One region of the Flavobacterium humidisoli genome, then DNA from elsewhere that is predicted to be linked to it. Evidence: riboswitches for the same ligand, from Rfam matches in the RefSeq annotation. Region 1 holds a riboswitch; the other holds the start of a gene.
What was found. A riboswitch is a leader RNA that binds a small molecule or an ion and turns the genes downstream of it on or off. The one in region 1 is predicted to bind cobalamin.

Region 1 (8,200 bases):
CTTTTCTTTTTATTTCTAATGAAGTGGTGTCAATTTCAGCCACAAAACCAATTTCGGCATTCGGATTTATGGCAACAGGCCCAGAGTACGAACTCACATACGCTTTGCCCTTATAAAAAGCAACATAACGGCAATTTGGAATGTCTATTTTTTTGATGCGTTTTGCCGTCCATTTTTCTAAAACTTCCACTTTGTTAGAACAATTAATGACCGCATAAACTTTATTTCCGTAGATTTTAATGTCATTTCCAACATCTCCCAATTCTTTTACAACCGAAGGATTTCGTTCTGAATATACATCTGTAGTGTAATTTCCTGTTCTGTAGTTAAAAACATCCAAACTCGCACGGTTCATTCCCATATTTCCTTCGTTTAGAAGATAAAAGCCTTCAATATTGCCATCGCTTCTTGGCGCAGCAACACTCACATCCGAAGAAAGAAATATGGTTTCGTCTTCTCTGCAGGAAACTAAAAAAACGGCAATACTTAAACTGAATACTATTTTTAAAATGCTCTTTTTCATAACTCAAAACTGATTATAAACTTGAATGTTCTTCCTGGCATCGGATAATTGTAAATCACTTCATACTGCTGGTTGAAAGCATTGTTGACTTCTATCGTTCCGTTCAATTTGTAATTCTTGAATGTGAAAGATTTTTGAACCGCCAAATCGTGTGTATACCAAGGCTGAACTTCATTTACTTTAATGTTATTGACATTTCCGTTGTAGCGTTTTCCGACATAAATAAAACTGTAATTAAAATTCCAAGATTCATAACCAGCATTCAAAATTCCAGATCCGCTGTGCCAAGGCGTATACGGAATTTGATCTCCATAAGAAGACATCTCTAAACCAACAAACTTTGTAAAATCCTGACTTTGAGAATACGTATAAGTCAAGTTTGCAGTTAGATTTACTTTCTCAATATGAGTTACCATATTCAGCACCGTTTCGATTCCTTTTCCTTTTACCTGCCCGATATTGGTCATCATCCAACGGAACAGATTTCCTGTTGGAGCAGCAATAATTTTATCTTTTGTATTGGTATAATAAGCATCTGCCTGAAAAGAAAATTTATCAAAAAAGCTTTCCCTTACGGGGAAATTATACGTAAAACCAACATCGTACTGATTCATATATTCTGGCCTCAAAGTGCTCGAACCTATCATTGTATAATACAGATCATTGAAAGTTGGCATTCTGAAAATTCGTTTAGCGAAAGCTCTTAAATTGAAATCGTATTTCTTAAACGGCGTATAACCTAGAAATATAGCGGGAGTAAATTCGGTTTTGTTGGGTGCTTTGGCATTGTACTTCACTTCTTCGATAACGCGAGTTGCGAGTACATTTCCTAAAATTTTAAAACCTTCATATCGATAAGAAGTCGCAAGAGAAACTAGTGCAGTATAACGGTGCGGAAAAGAAAATTGTGTCTGAATGCCTCTTCTAGTTGCATTTAGCTTATTGTATTGAAAATCGGTTGATAGCGAAACATCCCAAGTGGGTAAAATGCTGTACATATTGACCGCAGAAAAATAGGCTTCTTGCTGATAATAGCTATCATTAGATTGCACGCCTTCCGTTACCGTTTCTCCTAAAACATTGGTAGTATCTCGTGCAATATAATGGGTGTAATCATAAGCAAATTTGCCTTTTAGCTGAAATTTATACTTTTCAGAAACGTCTTTCATTAAGGAAGCTTGAGAGAAAAAATTCTTGTCAAATTGACGAAAACCATCTCGAAACTTATTTTCTACAATGGCACCAGGAGCGCCTCTTTCAGAATCGTAATAATACACTTTGGCGTCCCAAGTTCCTTTATTTATTTTTCCGAACAAACCCGATTCAAATCGAAAGGCTTCAATATCGCTGTTCCATCGCGTTGCTGTGGTATCGTATGCAATGCTACCGTCTTGATTTTTTCTTTTATACCTAAATTTATACTGCCCGTTTGATTTGATGTATTCTGAGCTTACACTCAAGCTGACTTTATCGCTCAGTTTTTGTTCCCATCTAAAAGAAGGATCATGATAATCAATAGACATTGTTTTGTAACGAACCAGAAGATTTGTTTTCTTATTGCCCGAAAAAGCAGGTCGTTTGGTTCGCAAATAAATCGCAGAAGCAGAAGCAAAATCTTTAGCCGACTGAAAAATTTCACTTTTCTGACCGTTATACATCGTCAAAGATTCCATGTCGTCAAGCGAATATTTTCCTAGATTGGTTACGCCATTTTGCGCATTTCCAAGCTGAATTCCGTCGTAAAAAACACCAACATGATGCGTTCCCATATTACGAACGTCAACCGTTTTAAGTCCGCCAACTCCGCCATAATCTTTAATTTGGGTTCCTGCAAAATAACGAAGCGCATCTGCGACATTGTGAGTCGCCAAATTCTCGAGCAGAACGCCCAAAAGACTTTGTACGGGAATCACTTCCTGATATGGTTTTCCTTTTAAAACCACTTCTTTTAAAACCCGTGAACTATCAGTCACTGCTTGAGAATGAAGCAAAAAAGGAACAAGTACTAAAAAAATAGAAAATAAAGTTTTCTTCAAATTATACATCACGATTTTATTAAATAAACTTTACGTGATGCAGTAATTATAAAAACATAGAAATAGGCCAACTATCCTAAATAGCAGGTCATTATCTTGTCATCAACTTCATACCACGAAAGTTTTAAACTATGTGATCGTGGCAGGTCTCCTGACTTATTCCATCTTTAAACGGCCTTCTCATCCGAAACAACGAACAATGGCATTAGTAATGTTTAAAGACTCAAATAGAACTTACAGTAGCGGGTCTGTTCAGGATTTGCACCTGATTCCCTTTTAACTGTTTTTTCTGAATTGAAAAAACAGACCAAAATCAGCCACAAAGATATAACTCAGGTATGGTGTCTGCAAGTTACCTGTCTGTTTTTTAATTTTTAATCATGATTTACTATTTGGCGAAAAAGCAGCAACTCTCCATTACTGCCTTTTTTCCAGACATTTATGCTTTTTCCTTTTACATTACCACTGTTTTCTCCATCGCGCCAATCAACGCTGTAGAAACCAAATTCTACAATGGCTTTTTGTGCATAAATAATATTTGAAGTTTCAATCGAAATTTGTTCGATATGTAGTGTGCCAGGTTTTTCATGCGCTGTAAAATAATCCGTAATTTCTTTTTCACCCGAAAGAATCGGAGTATAATATGTTAAATACATCGCATCTGGCATAAACATTTTGGCATGCTCTGCTCCTTGCCTATTCTGAACCATCTCTTTAATGGCTTTATTTCTTTCTTTTACCTCCAAAGTTAATTTGTCAGTCGGCATATATTTTTTAGTCTTTGGAATTTCAATATCGTTTATATCTGGAATATTTTTATCATCAAAATAACTTGAAGAACCCCAGATTTCTGCAGCAATTGTTGGAGGGACACTTTTTTTTGAAGGCTTTTTCCATAAAACGGAATATTTTCCAATATAAGAAAACGCTTTCTGCTCATTTAGATTTAAATCTTCCTTAAAAGTTCCAATTTCTAAAACATAGTTTCCAAAATCCTGTAACTCTAAAATTGTTTTTTGATATGAAGTAACTTTTGCCTGTTTCAACCATTGTTTGTAAAAGTCCCTAATCGCTTTTCTGCCCACTCGCTGTCTGCTATGCTCGGGCATAAATAGGGTTTGATCTGTATAAGCTTTTGCTAAATCGTCTTGATTTCCTTTTGTAAAAGCAATTGCAAACGAGACATTATAATCTTCAATCTGCTTTTTAATACTCGAATTTGTGCTGTTTTCCTGAGCAAAACCAACGGATGCAAAAAGGAAAAAGATAAAACTTAACCTGTTCATACCAGAAATATTTTATTGAACAATAAATATACAAAATATTAATATTCAATATTTTACAATAAAAAAAATATAAAAACAGGATTTTAAATCAATCGTTGAGAATATTTTTCATTCCATTATATAAGAAAGAATCTTAAAAACTTCACGAGAATATAGAGATAATTCAGTTGCAGCAGAAAACACTTAAATTTTGCTTACAAAGAAGTTAATTTTTCGACAAATAATTCATAACAAGACAATATTTGGTTTCATAAAATGTTTATATATAAAAGATTATGATGCATCTAATTTTTTAAATCAATACCACTCAAGATTAATAGTATAAAAACATGAAAAAAATATTTTTGATAATTGCCTTTGCTTCCTTTTCATTGCACAGTTTTGCTCAGGAACTTGATAATAAATTCAAATCGATTCCAGCAAAAAAATCTCCTGTAAAAGAAGTTATCCCTCCAAAAGAAGAAGCTCCAAAAGAAAACCCGCCAGCGCCTATTGAGAAACCTGCACCGCTTCAGGTTAATCCTGACGAGTTATTTAAAAACACTAATCTTTATAAGCCAGAAGCAAATGTTGAAGGAATATTTTATAGAAGAAATCAGTTTTTAGGTAATTTCAATACAACAGCCGTTACTTCGACCATTATGTATCGTGATGCTGCTTTTGTAGACGGCGATAAAGTAAAAGTATATTTAAATGATCAAGTAATTGAGCCTGAAGTTTTCTTAAATGGCGATTTTAAAAGTGTTAAGATCAACTTAGTAAAAGGAATCAACAAAATTGACATTGAGGCTTTAAACGAAGGTTTTGCTTCTCCAAATACAGCCGAATTTAAAGTTTATGACGATAAAGGCCAAGTTATTTCGTCAAGCGAATGGAATGTTGGTACGGGATACAAAGCTGTTATTGTATTAGTTAAAGAATAAAACTTTCTAACAAAAATCGTTTGAAATCATAAAAAACATTTAAAACTGCTGGTTTCAGCAGTTTTTTTGTTGCATATGTGTAGTTAACTACGTAGTTTTGTACAGATATTTAATTTACCATACAAATGCAAATTCAGCCTATACAAAATAAGTACGAAAATGAAATCGTAGATTTGATTTTACACATTCAGCAAAAAGAATTTAATGTTCCTGTCACTTTAGAAGATCAGCCTGATTTATTGGACATTGAGAACTTTTACTATAAACCAGGCGGGATTTTTCTGGGTGCTTTTATAGACGAGAAATTGGTTGGCACAATTGCTTTGGTAAAATTCAATTCTGAAGCTGGAGCCATCAGAAAAATGTTCGTGAAGAAAGAATATAGAGGTAAAGAATTCCAAATCGCTCAACAATTATTAGAGCAACTAATTGCGTACAGCAAAGAAAAAGGAATTAAAGACTTATATTTAGGAACGGTTTCTTTATTGCAGGCGGCTTTGCGTTTTTACGAAAAGAATAATTTTGTAACGATCGAAAAAGAAGCGCTTCCAACTGATTTTCCTTTAATGAAACCCGATAATGTTTTTTGTCATTTAAAACTAAATCAATAAAAATGAATATAATTGACGAGATTGGAATATTGGCCATATCAACGCGGTTGCAGCGTCTGAGCGAACAGTTGCGCAAAGACGGTGCCTTAATTTATAAGTCTTTCGATATTGATTTTGAACCGAAATGGTTTCCTGTAATTTATACGCTGCACATTAAAGAAATGCTTAGTGTTGTAGAAATTGCCAACGAAATTGGCTATAGCCATCCGTCAACTATAAGTTTATTAAAGGAATTAGAAAAACAAAAACTTATCAGTTCTAAAAAAGACAAATTAGACGAACGCAAGAGATTAATTGTGCTTACACCCAAAGGAAAAGAACTGGTCGTAAAAATGCAACCTGTTTGGACAGTGATGAAAAATGCTTTAAACGAAATCACCGATAATCAGAATAATCTTTTGAGAGCTATTGAAGAAACGGAGCAAAAACTGGCTACACAAGGATTTTTTCAGAGAATTTCAGAACTCAAAAGCTGATTTATTCTTTACCTGTAATCTTTTTTCTGTGATTATGCCCCCATTTTGCCAAAGAATCAATTACCTCTTTTAAAGTATGCCCATATTCTGTTAACTGATATTCAACTGTTATGGGCTGGGTATTCAAAACGGTTCTTGTAACCAATTGATTTTCCTCCAGGTTTTTTAATTCTCTGCTTAACATTTTTCCCGAAATACCTTCTACTTCCCGCAATAAATCGGTAAATCTTAAGGTATTAAAGCACAGTGATGCAATTATAGAAATTTTCCATCTTCCGTTTAAGATATACATAGCATCATGCACCGCCATAATGTGCTGCGTGCATTTTTTAGGATCGTGGTCTAGTTGTTTTAGCATGTTCTATTGTAAGTTACCTCGATGTTACAGTTACTTTTGGTAATCGGATGACAAAAATACACTTAAAGTGTTTACATTTGAAAACAATTTTAATTAATAAAGAAAAATGGCCTTAATAGATGCACTAAAGTGGCGTTATGCTACAAAAAAAATGAACGGACAAGCTGTTCCGCAAGAAAAAGTAGATTATATTCTTGAAGCTGCAAAGCTTGCTCCATCTTCTTCTGGATTACAGCCTTACAAGATTTTTGTGATCACAAACAAAGAATTAAAAGACAAACTTAGAGCGGTAAGTTTTGACCAAAGCCAAGTTACAGATGCTTCTCACGTTTTGGTATGGGCTGCTTGGGACGGTTATAGTTTAGAAAAAATTTCTGCTGTTTTTGACAGAACAATTGCAGAAAGAGGAATTCCTGCTGATGCAATGGATGAATACAAACAAAGACTTTGGGGAATGTACGAGCCACTTGGACAAGAATGGCACGCTAACCACGCCGCCAAACAAGCTTACATTTCGTTTGGTGTAGCAATCGCTGCAGCTGCAGAACAGCAAGTAGATGCAACTCCAATGGAAGGTTTTATTCCTGCTGAAGTTGACAGCCTTTTAGGTCTAAACGAACTTGGACTAAAGAGTGTTTTAGTTTTACCTCTAGGATATAGAGATCATGAAAATGATTGGTTGGTAAACATGAAAAAAGTAAGAACTCCACAAGAAGATTTTATAACAGAAATCAAGTAAAAAATTATTTTTTGCTTAAATGAAAATGCTTTTGAAATGGTGCAGCAGCTCTTTTTCAGAAGCATTTTTCGTTTAATTATTTCATTTTCAAATCAAAACAAAATTCAATTTAAGGAATCAGAAAAATTGATTTTTAGAACTTATGTTAATTTTATTATTTGTATAAAAATAGGGACGCATTACGGATAATTAAATAATATTGTATAGCTAATTTTGCTTTATCCAAAACGATTCATTTAATTAAATCCTAAAAACCTATGTCTGATTTCTTAACGCAATTTGGGGAGGACCTAAAAAAGAATGTCCCAGGTTTCATCGCAGTATCTGTTGCTGAAATCGCAAGCGGTATGTCATACTATTCACACTCTGCACTTGCAGATTTTGACCCAGAATTGGCATCTGCATACAACCTTGAAGTAGTAAAAGCCAAAATGAATGCTATTAAAGCATTGAATTTAAATGGTCAGGTTATCGATAATATTATGATTACGCTAAGTTCTCAAATTCACATTATCGACGTTTCTGATAATCAAGATTACTTTATTTACCTGGCTGTAGACTCTACAAAAGCCAATTTAGGTATGACAAAATCTATCCTTAATAAGTATAAAAAAGAAATCGCAGCTAAATTATAACAAAGTTTTGCCCCTTGATAAAAAGGAATAGTCGCTTGAGAGTATTCCTTTTTGTTTTTTTAGCATGTTTTAAAAGATTTCGCTCCTCTCTTTTATACTATTTCTTCCTATAATCCGCCGGAGCTCTGCTATATTGATAAAAGTCCCAGCAGGATAAAATGTTTCTACACAATCTTATTCAAAAAACGCAAAAAAACATTTTATTTTTTATTCCAATTTGCTCTTCATTTCTTGAAAATATTTTATATTTCGAAACCTAAATGAGGAATTGTATAAATGGAATTACGCACTTATTTTGAAAAATATTCTGATGAAGCAACTTGTATTGAAGAGCTCAAAAACAAACGTTTAGAAAATGGACTTTTGTGCCGAAAATGTGGGCATGATGCACATTCTTTTCGTCAGAATGATTTAAAATTTCAGTGCAGAAAATGTGGCAGTAGAATCAGCCTAAGATCGGGAACTGTAATGGAAAACTCCAATCTCCCTATTCGCTATTGGATGATTTGCATTGAATTAATGACACTTTCCCACCGAAAAATATCTATTCTTAAAATTCAATATTTGCTTGGCCATAAAAGATATGAACCGATTTGGCTGATGGTACAGAAGA
Region 2 (8,200 bases), 2.0 Mb from region 1:
TTTCAAAACCGAATTGATCGTCATCAGCAGGAAAGAGACGAACATTGGACTAATATTGAAAAAGAAAAATACTTAAGTGAAATTGATTTCTCTGGAAAAACGGCCTTAATTGATTGTGTAACGCTTTGGCTGACTAATTTTTTTATCGACACTAAAAATGATGTGGAGCTAAGTTTAGAAGAAGCTAAAAAAGAATTTCTGGCCATTGCCAAACATGAAAATGCCAATATCATTATTGTAACAAACGAAATCGGAATGGGCGTTCATGCAGAAACTCACATAGGGAGGAAATTTGTTGAACTTCAAGGCTGGATGAATCAATTTCTCGCCGCTAATTCTGATCAAGTTGTGCTCATGGTTTCTGGAATTCCAGTTAAAATCAAGTAAAAAATGCCAACTTAGAAATTCCAAATTCCAATAAATCGGAACTAAATTCAAAGTTTTAAATTCTAAATTCCAAAGCTTAGCCAAGTTTTGGAATTTGGAATTTTCTTTTTTGGTGCTTAACGCTTGGAATTTGGAATTTAAAAATTGTAATTTTATAACATGAGTAATTTAGACAATATATTAAAATCCAGACGAGACACACGACATTTTACAACCGATGAAGTTCCAGACGAAGTAATCCAGAAAGCTTTACAAGCTGGGCATTGGGCGCCTTCTGTCGGATTGACCGATGCTACTAGATATTTTCTGATTAAGTCAGAAGAGGTTAAAACGTCTATTAAAAAACTCTTTTTAGATTACAATAAAAAAGCCGAAGAACTAACCGACAATCCTGAACAGAAAGAACTATACAGATCACTAAAACTCGAAGCAATCGAAGAAGCGCCAATCGGGCTTGTTATTGCTTATGACCGTTCGGTTCTCAATCAGTTTACAATTGGAACAATTGGCAGTAATGAAGCCGTAAAATTCAGTTCGGTTTGTGCTGCGCAAAACATTTGGCTTTCGCTGACAGAGCAAGGTTACGGAATGGGTTGGGTCTCGATTCTCAATTATTATCAGTTTAAAAAAATCCTTGATTTACCCGAAAATATAGAACCTCTGGGATATTTCTGCATCGGAAAACCAGCCACCAATTACAACAATCAGCCCATGCTGCAACAATTGCATTGGAAACAAAAATCGGAAGCGCCTATCTGTACTGAAATCAAAGAAATTCATCAAATAAATGTTCCAGATTTTGATTGGAAATCAGAAAACGAAATACAAAACAAATCCGATTTCAATACTCTTTTACAAGAAAAAATAGATTCAAAAACAAAACCTGTTGGTTCTTTAGGAACGTTAGAATCTTTAGCCTTTCAAATGGCAACGGTTTTTGAAACTTTAAATCCAAAAATTACAAAACCAAATATTGTCGTTTTTGCAGGAGACCACGGAATTGCAAATCATGGCGTAAGTGATTATCCGCAAGATGTTACACGACAAATGGTCAATAATTTTCTGGATGGCGGTGCCGCTATAAATGTTTTTTGCAATCAGAATAATATCGAATTGTCAATTGTAGATTCGGGCGTTAATTATGATTTTCCAACCAATGCAAAATTAATCGATGCAAAAATTGCAAAAGGAACACAGTCTTTTCTGCATGTTCCCGCAATGAGTGAATCTGAAGTCCAATTGTGTTTTGAAAAAGGAAAATCGATTGTCGAAAATATTGCAAAATCGGGTTCAAACTGTATTGGTTTTGGTGAAATGGGAATTGGAAACACATCAACCGCTTCTATTTTAATGAGTCTTTTAACCGGTTTTCCTATTCAAGAATGTATCGGAAAAGGAACTGGAGTTGAAAACGAAAAACTGCTTCAAAAACAAAATCTACTCAAAAAAGCATTAGACAATTATTCCGGTCAAGCCGAATTAATGTCACAGCTTTCCTATTTCGGCGGTTTTGAGATTCTTCAGATGGCTGGCGGAATGCTGACTGCTTTTGAAAATAAAATGCTAATCTTGGTTGACGGTTTTATTTGCACTGTTGCGTATTTAATTGCTTTTAAAATAAATCCAAACATCAAACAAAATGCTGTTTTTTGCCATTGCTCTGCTGAAAAAGCACATTCAGAATTACTAAATTACTTAGAAGCAAAACCTATTTTAAATCTCGATTTACGTCTGGGAGAAGGAACTGGATGTGCTGTCGCTTTCCCTATTTTAAAATCGGCTGAAGCTTTTTTAAATGAAATGGCTAGTTTTGAAAGCGCGGGGATAAGTAGGAAATAGTAATTATTTTAATTTCTAAAAATAATTATGTTTCATTATGATTTATTCTCATTTTTGTCATTTCGACGAAGGAGAAATCTCCGTTAGAAGCTCCACAAAGTTAAGCCTCTTTTAGAATGGAATTACTTGCGAAGATTTCTACTTCGTTGAAATGACATACTAAATGAAAACCCACTCTAAATGAAAAAAGAACTACATATTTTCTTCACCTGTTTAATGTTCTACACTAGAATTCCGTGTCCAAAAAACATTACTCATCATCCAGATTATCTAAATAAAGCCACAAGATATTTCCCATTTATTGGTTGGATTGTTGGGAGTATTTCTTTTATAGCTTATTCTCTATTTGCTCAATTTCTTTATACAGAAACAGCTGTTATATTGGCAATTATTACTTCTATATTAACAACCGGAGCCTTTCACGAAGACGGATTTGCCGATGTTTGTGATGGTTTTGGCGGAGGCTGGACGAAAGAAAAGATCTTAATGATTATGAAAGACAGCGCCATTGGTGCTTATGGAGCAATCGGATTGGTTTTGCTTTTTTTATTAAAATTCAGATTGCTTTCAGAATCTATTTTGTTATTTCAAGTTTATGATTCGATGGCAGTTTTTAAAATTTTTCTCTTATTTATTTCTGCTCATTCTTTGAGTCGTCTGGCGGCAATCAGTATTATTTTTACGCACGAATATTCACGTGAAGATGCTTCAAGCAAAAGTAAACCTATTGCAAAACAATATACTTGGAAAGAAGTTTTTGGCTCATTCTTTTTTGGTTTAATTCCGTTACTTGTATTCTCTTATTTTGATTGGAGATTTCTCCTGACCATAATCCCTGTTTTTATAACTCGATATTTTTTAGCCCGATATTTTCAGAAATGGATTGACGGTTATACAGGAGATTGTCTTGGCGCTACACAACAGGTTTGCGAAGTAGTATTTTACCTTAGTATTTTATTTTTATGGAAATTTATCTAGTCCGTCATACCGAAACAGTATGCGAAAAAGGAATCTGTTACGGACAATCAGACGTCGATATTGCAGTACCATTTGATGAAGTTTTCGGCAAAATCATTTCTGAACTTCCTTCTGAAGCAATAATATTTTCTAGCCCACTTAAGCGCTGTGTTATTTTAGCAAAACATATTCAAGATAACATCAAAACCATTTCTTATCGCGAAGATGAACGTTTAAAAGAAATGAATTTTGGTGATTGGGAATTGAAAAGCTGGAACGAAATTCCGTCTGAAGAACTCAATCCGTGGATGGAAGATTTTGTAAATATCAAAGTTTCAAATGGAGAATCTTTTGTAGAATTACATGAAAGAGTTGGTGATTTTTTAGTTAATGAAATTTCAAAAATAAATCAGCCAATTGTTATTGTTGCCCATGCAGGAATTATAAGAAGTATTTTGTGTCATCAGAATTCACTTCCATTAAAAGAAGCTTTTAATAATAAAGTTGATTTCGGAGAAGTTATAAAAATCGATTTTTAGTGCAAATTATTTATAATTTTCTATCAAATGGAAAAGAAATTTGAATAATCAATATTTTTAACTTTATCTTTGCAGCAAATTAAGGTTGTGTTTTTGATTTAAAAACACATTAAAAGGGAATCAAGTAAATACTTGAGCTGTACCCGCAACTGTAAGCTAAGTTCAAAAAAAATGAATGCTTGCTGTAACTACATCACCACTGTCACGCCTTGCGTGATGGGAAGGTAAACAGCAAGACGCAAGCCAGGAGACCTGCCTTTGTAACAATTATCGAGCTCTCGGGAAAAAGAGCGAAGAAATTATGACTATAAAACGACTTCTTGCTTTTTGTTCTTTTGTGATGTGCCAGATTATTTCGGCGCAGAGCGATTCTATTACCAGTTTAAAAGAAGTATTGGTTTCAGATAAAAACTTAAAAAACTACTCGGTTTCGCAATCTGTTTTAAAACTAAATGATTCTATAATCAATAAAAATGAAGCGCTCCTTACCGATTTATTAAACTTTAATTCGACTTTATATTTTAAAGAATACGGACGCGGAATGCTTTCTACGGTTTCTTTTAGAGGTACGACTTCTTCTCAGACAGCGGTAATCTGGAACGGAATTAATATCAATTCCCAAATGAACGGAAGCACCGATTTTAATACCATTTCGGGTTCCGATTATAATTCGATAAGCGTAAAAGCGGGTGGCGGAAGTGTTATTTACGGAAGCGGTGCTGTTGGAGGAACGGTGCACTTAAATAACGATTTGTTATTTTTTAATCGTTTTGAGAATAATTTAAGACTAGATTACGGCAGTTTTAACACGATTGGAATTAATTATAAAACTTCTATTTCTAACAAAAAATGGAGTGCTCAAATTGGAATGTCAAAAAATAGCTCGACTAACGATTACAAATACTTAAATCGATATACTTGGAGAGGCGAACAGCGATGGAATCAGAATGGACAATATGACATTATTACCTTAAGCGCTAATGCTGGATATAAATTCAACCAAAATCATATTTTAAAACTATACAGCCAGAGTTCAAACACCGACCGTAACACTTCTTTAATAGTAGAGTCTGAAACCAAAAGTAAATACATAAACGGTTTTAACAGAAACTTACTGGAATATGATGGAAGTTTCGGAAAGCTTAAAACCAATTTTAAAACAGCCTATATTTTCGAAAACTATCAATACTTTGAAGATAATTCTTCAAAAAATTATACATACGGAAAGACTGAAAACTTAATTACCAAACTCGATGTCGATTATCATGTATTCAAATCTACACATCTTAACGGAATTGTAGATTATAGCAGAACAAATGGTTACGGAACCAGTTTTGGAAGTCATATTCGCGAAATAAGCTCTGCTTCTTTATTGGTTAGACAAGATATTGGAGACAATTGGAAAAACGAACTCGGGGTTAGAAAAGAGTTTACGGATAACTATAAATCTCCTGTTTTATTCAATCTCGGATCTTCTTATAAATTCAATGATTGGTACAATTTAAAACTTAATGTATCACGAAATTTTAGAATTCCGACCTACAATGATTTGTATTGGGACCAAGGAGGAAATCCTAATTTAAAACCTGAAAACTCTTACCAAGGGGAAATTGGCAACGTTTTTACATTCAAAAATTGGTCTTGGACACAGAATTTCTACTACATGAAAATTACCGACATGCTGCAATGGGTTCCTGGAGCAAATGGCATTTGGACCCCTCAGAATCAAGATAAAGTAAACAGTTACGGAACAGAAACTATGCTGGCTTGGAAAAAAAGTTATGGCAAAAACAGTTTCGCAGCAAATGCTACTTATGCTTATACGGTTTCGCAAGATGAAAAAACTAAAAATCAATTGTTTTTTGTGCCGTTTAATAAAGCTACAGGATCTGTCTCCTATTCTAGAAATAAATTAAGTGCTTATTATCAAATTCTTTATAACGGATTTGTTTACACGAGAGCCGATAATAATCCTGACGAAATTATTAACGATTATACGATTTCAAATATCGGAATCGATTATGATCTTAAATTTTTAGATTCTTTCAAAGTAGGTTTTCAAGTTTTAAATCTTTTTAATAAAGATTACGAAAGTCTGGAAAACAGACCAATGCCAGGTCGCAATTTCAATATGTATATAACCTTAAAATTTTAATATATGAAGTTTAGTAAATTACTTTTAATAGCGTTAAGTATTTCGTTATTCGCTTCTTGTTCAAGTGATGATGACGATGCCCCAAAAGGTGCTTACGACAATGGTTTTTTCATTTTAAATGAAGGAAGCTCAGATGCAGGAACTGTTTCATTCTCTAGTAATGATTTTAGCATATTTACAAAAGATGCTTACAAAGCCGAAAATGGATCTGATGTACTTGGAAAATTTGTTCAGAATATCTTTTTCGAAGGAGACAAAGCATATATTATTGCAGGAGGTTCAAATGTAATAAACATCGTAAACCGTTATACTTTCAAATTAATTGCAAAAGTTGACAGTGGCTTGGTTAATCCTAGATATGGAGTGATAAAAGACGGAAAAGCTTACGTAACAAATGCAAATTCATACAGCGCTGAAACAGGAAGTACAGACGATTACATTGCGGTAATTAATTTGGCTACAAACGTTGTTGAATCTAAAATTGCATTAAACACAACTGGAAATAGAATTATAGAAGAAGGCGGAAAATTATACATCACAGATCCTTTGGGAACTGATAAACTTTCTATTTATAACATCGCTTCAAAAACTTTAGAAGCTCCAATAACCATTGGTTACGGTTCAGATTCTATTGAAGAAGAAAACGGAAGCCTTTTTATCTTACAGCCTTCTTATACAGCAAGCAGTGTAATTTTAAAAGTAAAAATCTCTGACAAATCTGTTTCTAAAATTGAAATTCCGGAATCTCAAGGAGTAGCTGGATTTTTAGATATTGAAGACAACAAAGTATATTATACAGTTGCAAATTCTGTTTACTCAATTACTACATCAGCAACAGCTGCTGCTACTAGTCCGCTTTTTACAGCTACTTCAGATCTTGGTTACCTTTACGGTTTTGCAGTAAAAGACAACCGTGTTTTCCTTGCAGATGGCGGAAACTTTAAAGAAGATAGCAAAGCTTATATTTATAACTTCAGCGGAAGTTTATTAAAAGAATTAACTGTTGGTGTAGGTCCAAACGGATTCTACTTTAACGATTAATTTTTACCATTAGAATTAGTTTTTGTTTTTTTATGGAAAAGGCTTTCAGTGATGAAAGCCTTTCCTATTTATTACGTGGATTATTTTAAAAACTCTTTGGTGGATTTTGAAAATACATTCCGTGTCTTAATCCGTTTATAATTTTTGAATCTGTCAAATAAGGATGCTCTGGTTCAGAATCGTTTAGAACTCTTCTAGCAGAAGAACCTGTAATTTTTGAAATAGCCAAATTAAGCAAAGGTTCAGACGTTTCTCCTAAAACACCATAGGTATCCAAATATTCTCTTTGCACATAAGTAGGTTGCAAACCTTGAGTATAATCTCCAAAACCTGCAGAATTTGAAATTTTAAAAACTAAAGGTTGCATTGCATATTTATGATTTGGATTAATTCCTTTTTTAGTAAACAAAGTTTCTGAATCATAAATCGTATACGAACCAACATTCTTACCTGTCGTAGTTTCTCCAATCTGAACTACATTAATATAAGGTGTTAATCCATTAACAACCAATTCACTGGCAGATGCTGTACTAGCTGTTGTAATAATATAAACCGTATTTAAGTTTAAGCTATTTAGCGCTTTTCCATCAATATTATTTACAAATCTGTAATTCAAACTTTCTAAATCATCAGCAGTCATATCTTTCATCCACTTTGTATTAAACTGCGTTTTAGCAAAAATCTGATTGTCAAACTGTCCTGTAATCATACTAGAAAGTCTAATAGAAGATGTAACAGATCCTCCTCCATTATATCGAAGATCTAAAACTAAGTCTGTTATTCCTTGCGATTTGAATTCGCCAAAAACCTGATTTAATTTATCGTCATATCCAGGATAAAAACCATTATACATTAAATAACCAATTTTATGGCTTCCAGAAGGAATTACTTTACTGATTAAAATAGGATTTTCTTCTAAAACAGTTTTTGTCAAGTCAACCGATTTTCCATTCAAAACATAACTGCTTCCATTATAATCCGCCAAGTTTAGCGTATAACTATCCTTATTCAATAATAGTTCTTGATAATTTGAAACCGTAAGTTTCACACCATTTACACTCGTAAATAAGTCACCACGCTTAATTGCTTTAGTAGAAGCATCAGAATTTGGAATAATATATCGTACAAAACCTACTACATCATTCGATCCTGACGTTACGCGACTCAATCTAAAGTCGACGCCATTATTTTTGGTAACACCGCTTAACTCCTGTTCTAAAACAGTATAATCTTCAACAATCCAACTGAAACGGTCAATGGCATCGCCGTTTGGATATTTACT

Region 2: linked by a shared signal. The riboswitch ahead of M0M44_RS00475 (TonB-dependent receptor plug domain-containing protein) and the one ahead of M0M44_RS15850 (TonB-dependent receptor) in region 1 are both predicted to bind cobalamin.

The regions. Positions count from the first base shown of each region.
Region 1 covers NZ_CP096829.1:3,684,543-3,692,742, reverse strand. Annotated here, with positions in the region: gene M0M44_RS15855 (YncE family protein) at 1-523, opposite strand, end outside; gene M0M44_RS15850 (TonB-dependent receptor) at 520-2,568, opposite strand; cobalamin riboswitch at 2,684-2,886, opposite strand; gene M0M44_RS15845 (YybH family protein) at 2,934-3,845, opposite strand; gene M0M44_RS15840 (hypothetical protein) at 4,175-4,768, shown strand; gene M0M44_RS15835 (GNAT family N-acetyltransferase) at 4,894-5,379, shown strand; gene M0M44_RS15830 (MarR family winged helix-turn-helix transcriptional regulator) at 5,382-5,855, shown strand; gene M0M44_RS15825 (winged helix-turn-helix transcriptional regulator) at 5,857-6,213, opposite strand; gene M0M44_RS15820 (nitroreductase family protein) at 6,320-6,952, shown strand; gene M0M44_RS15815 (hypothetical protein) at 7,210-7,587, shown strand; partial or broken gene M0M44_RS15810 (transposase) at 7,864-8,200, shown strand, end outside.
Region 2 covers NZ_CP096829.1:87,064-95,263, forward strand. Annotated here, with positions in the region: gene cobU (bifunctional adenosylcobinamide kinase/adenosylcobinamide-phosphate guanylyltransferase) at 1-387, shown strand, start outside; gene cobT (nicotinate-nucleotide--dimethylbenzimidazole phosphoribosyltransferase) at 547-2,226, shown strand; gene M0M44_RS00465 (adenosylcobinamide-GDP ribazoletransferase) at 2,407-3,204, shown strand; gene cobC (alpha-ribazole phosphatase) at 3,189-3,722, shown strand; cobalamin riboswitch at 3,788-3,996, shown strand; gene M0M44_RS00475 (TonB-dependent receptor plug domain-containing protein) at 4,024-5,877, shown strand; gene M0M44_RS00480 (YncE family protein) at 5,881-6,918, shown strand; gene M0M44_RS00485 (S41 family peptidase) at 7,004-8,200, opposite strand, start outside.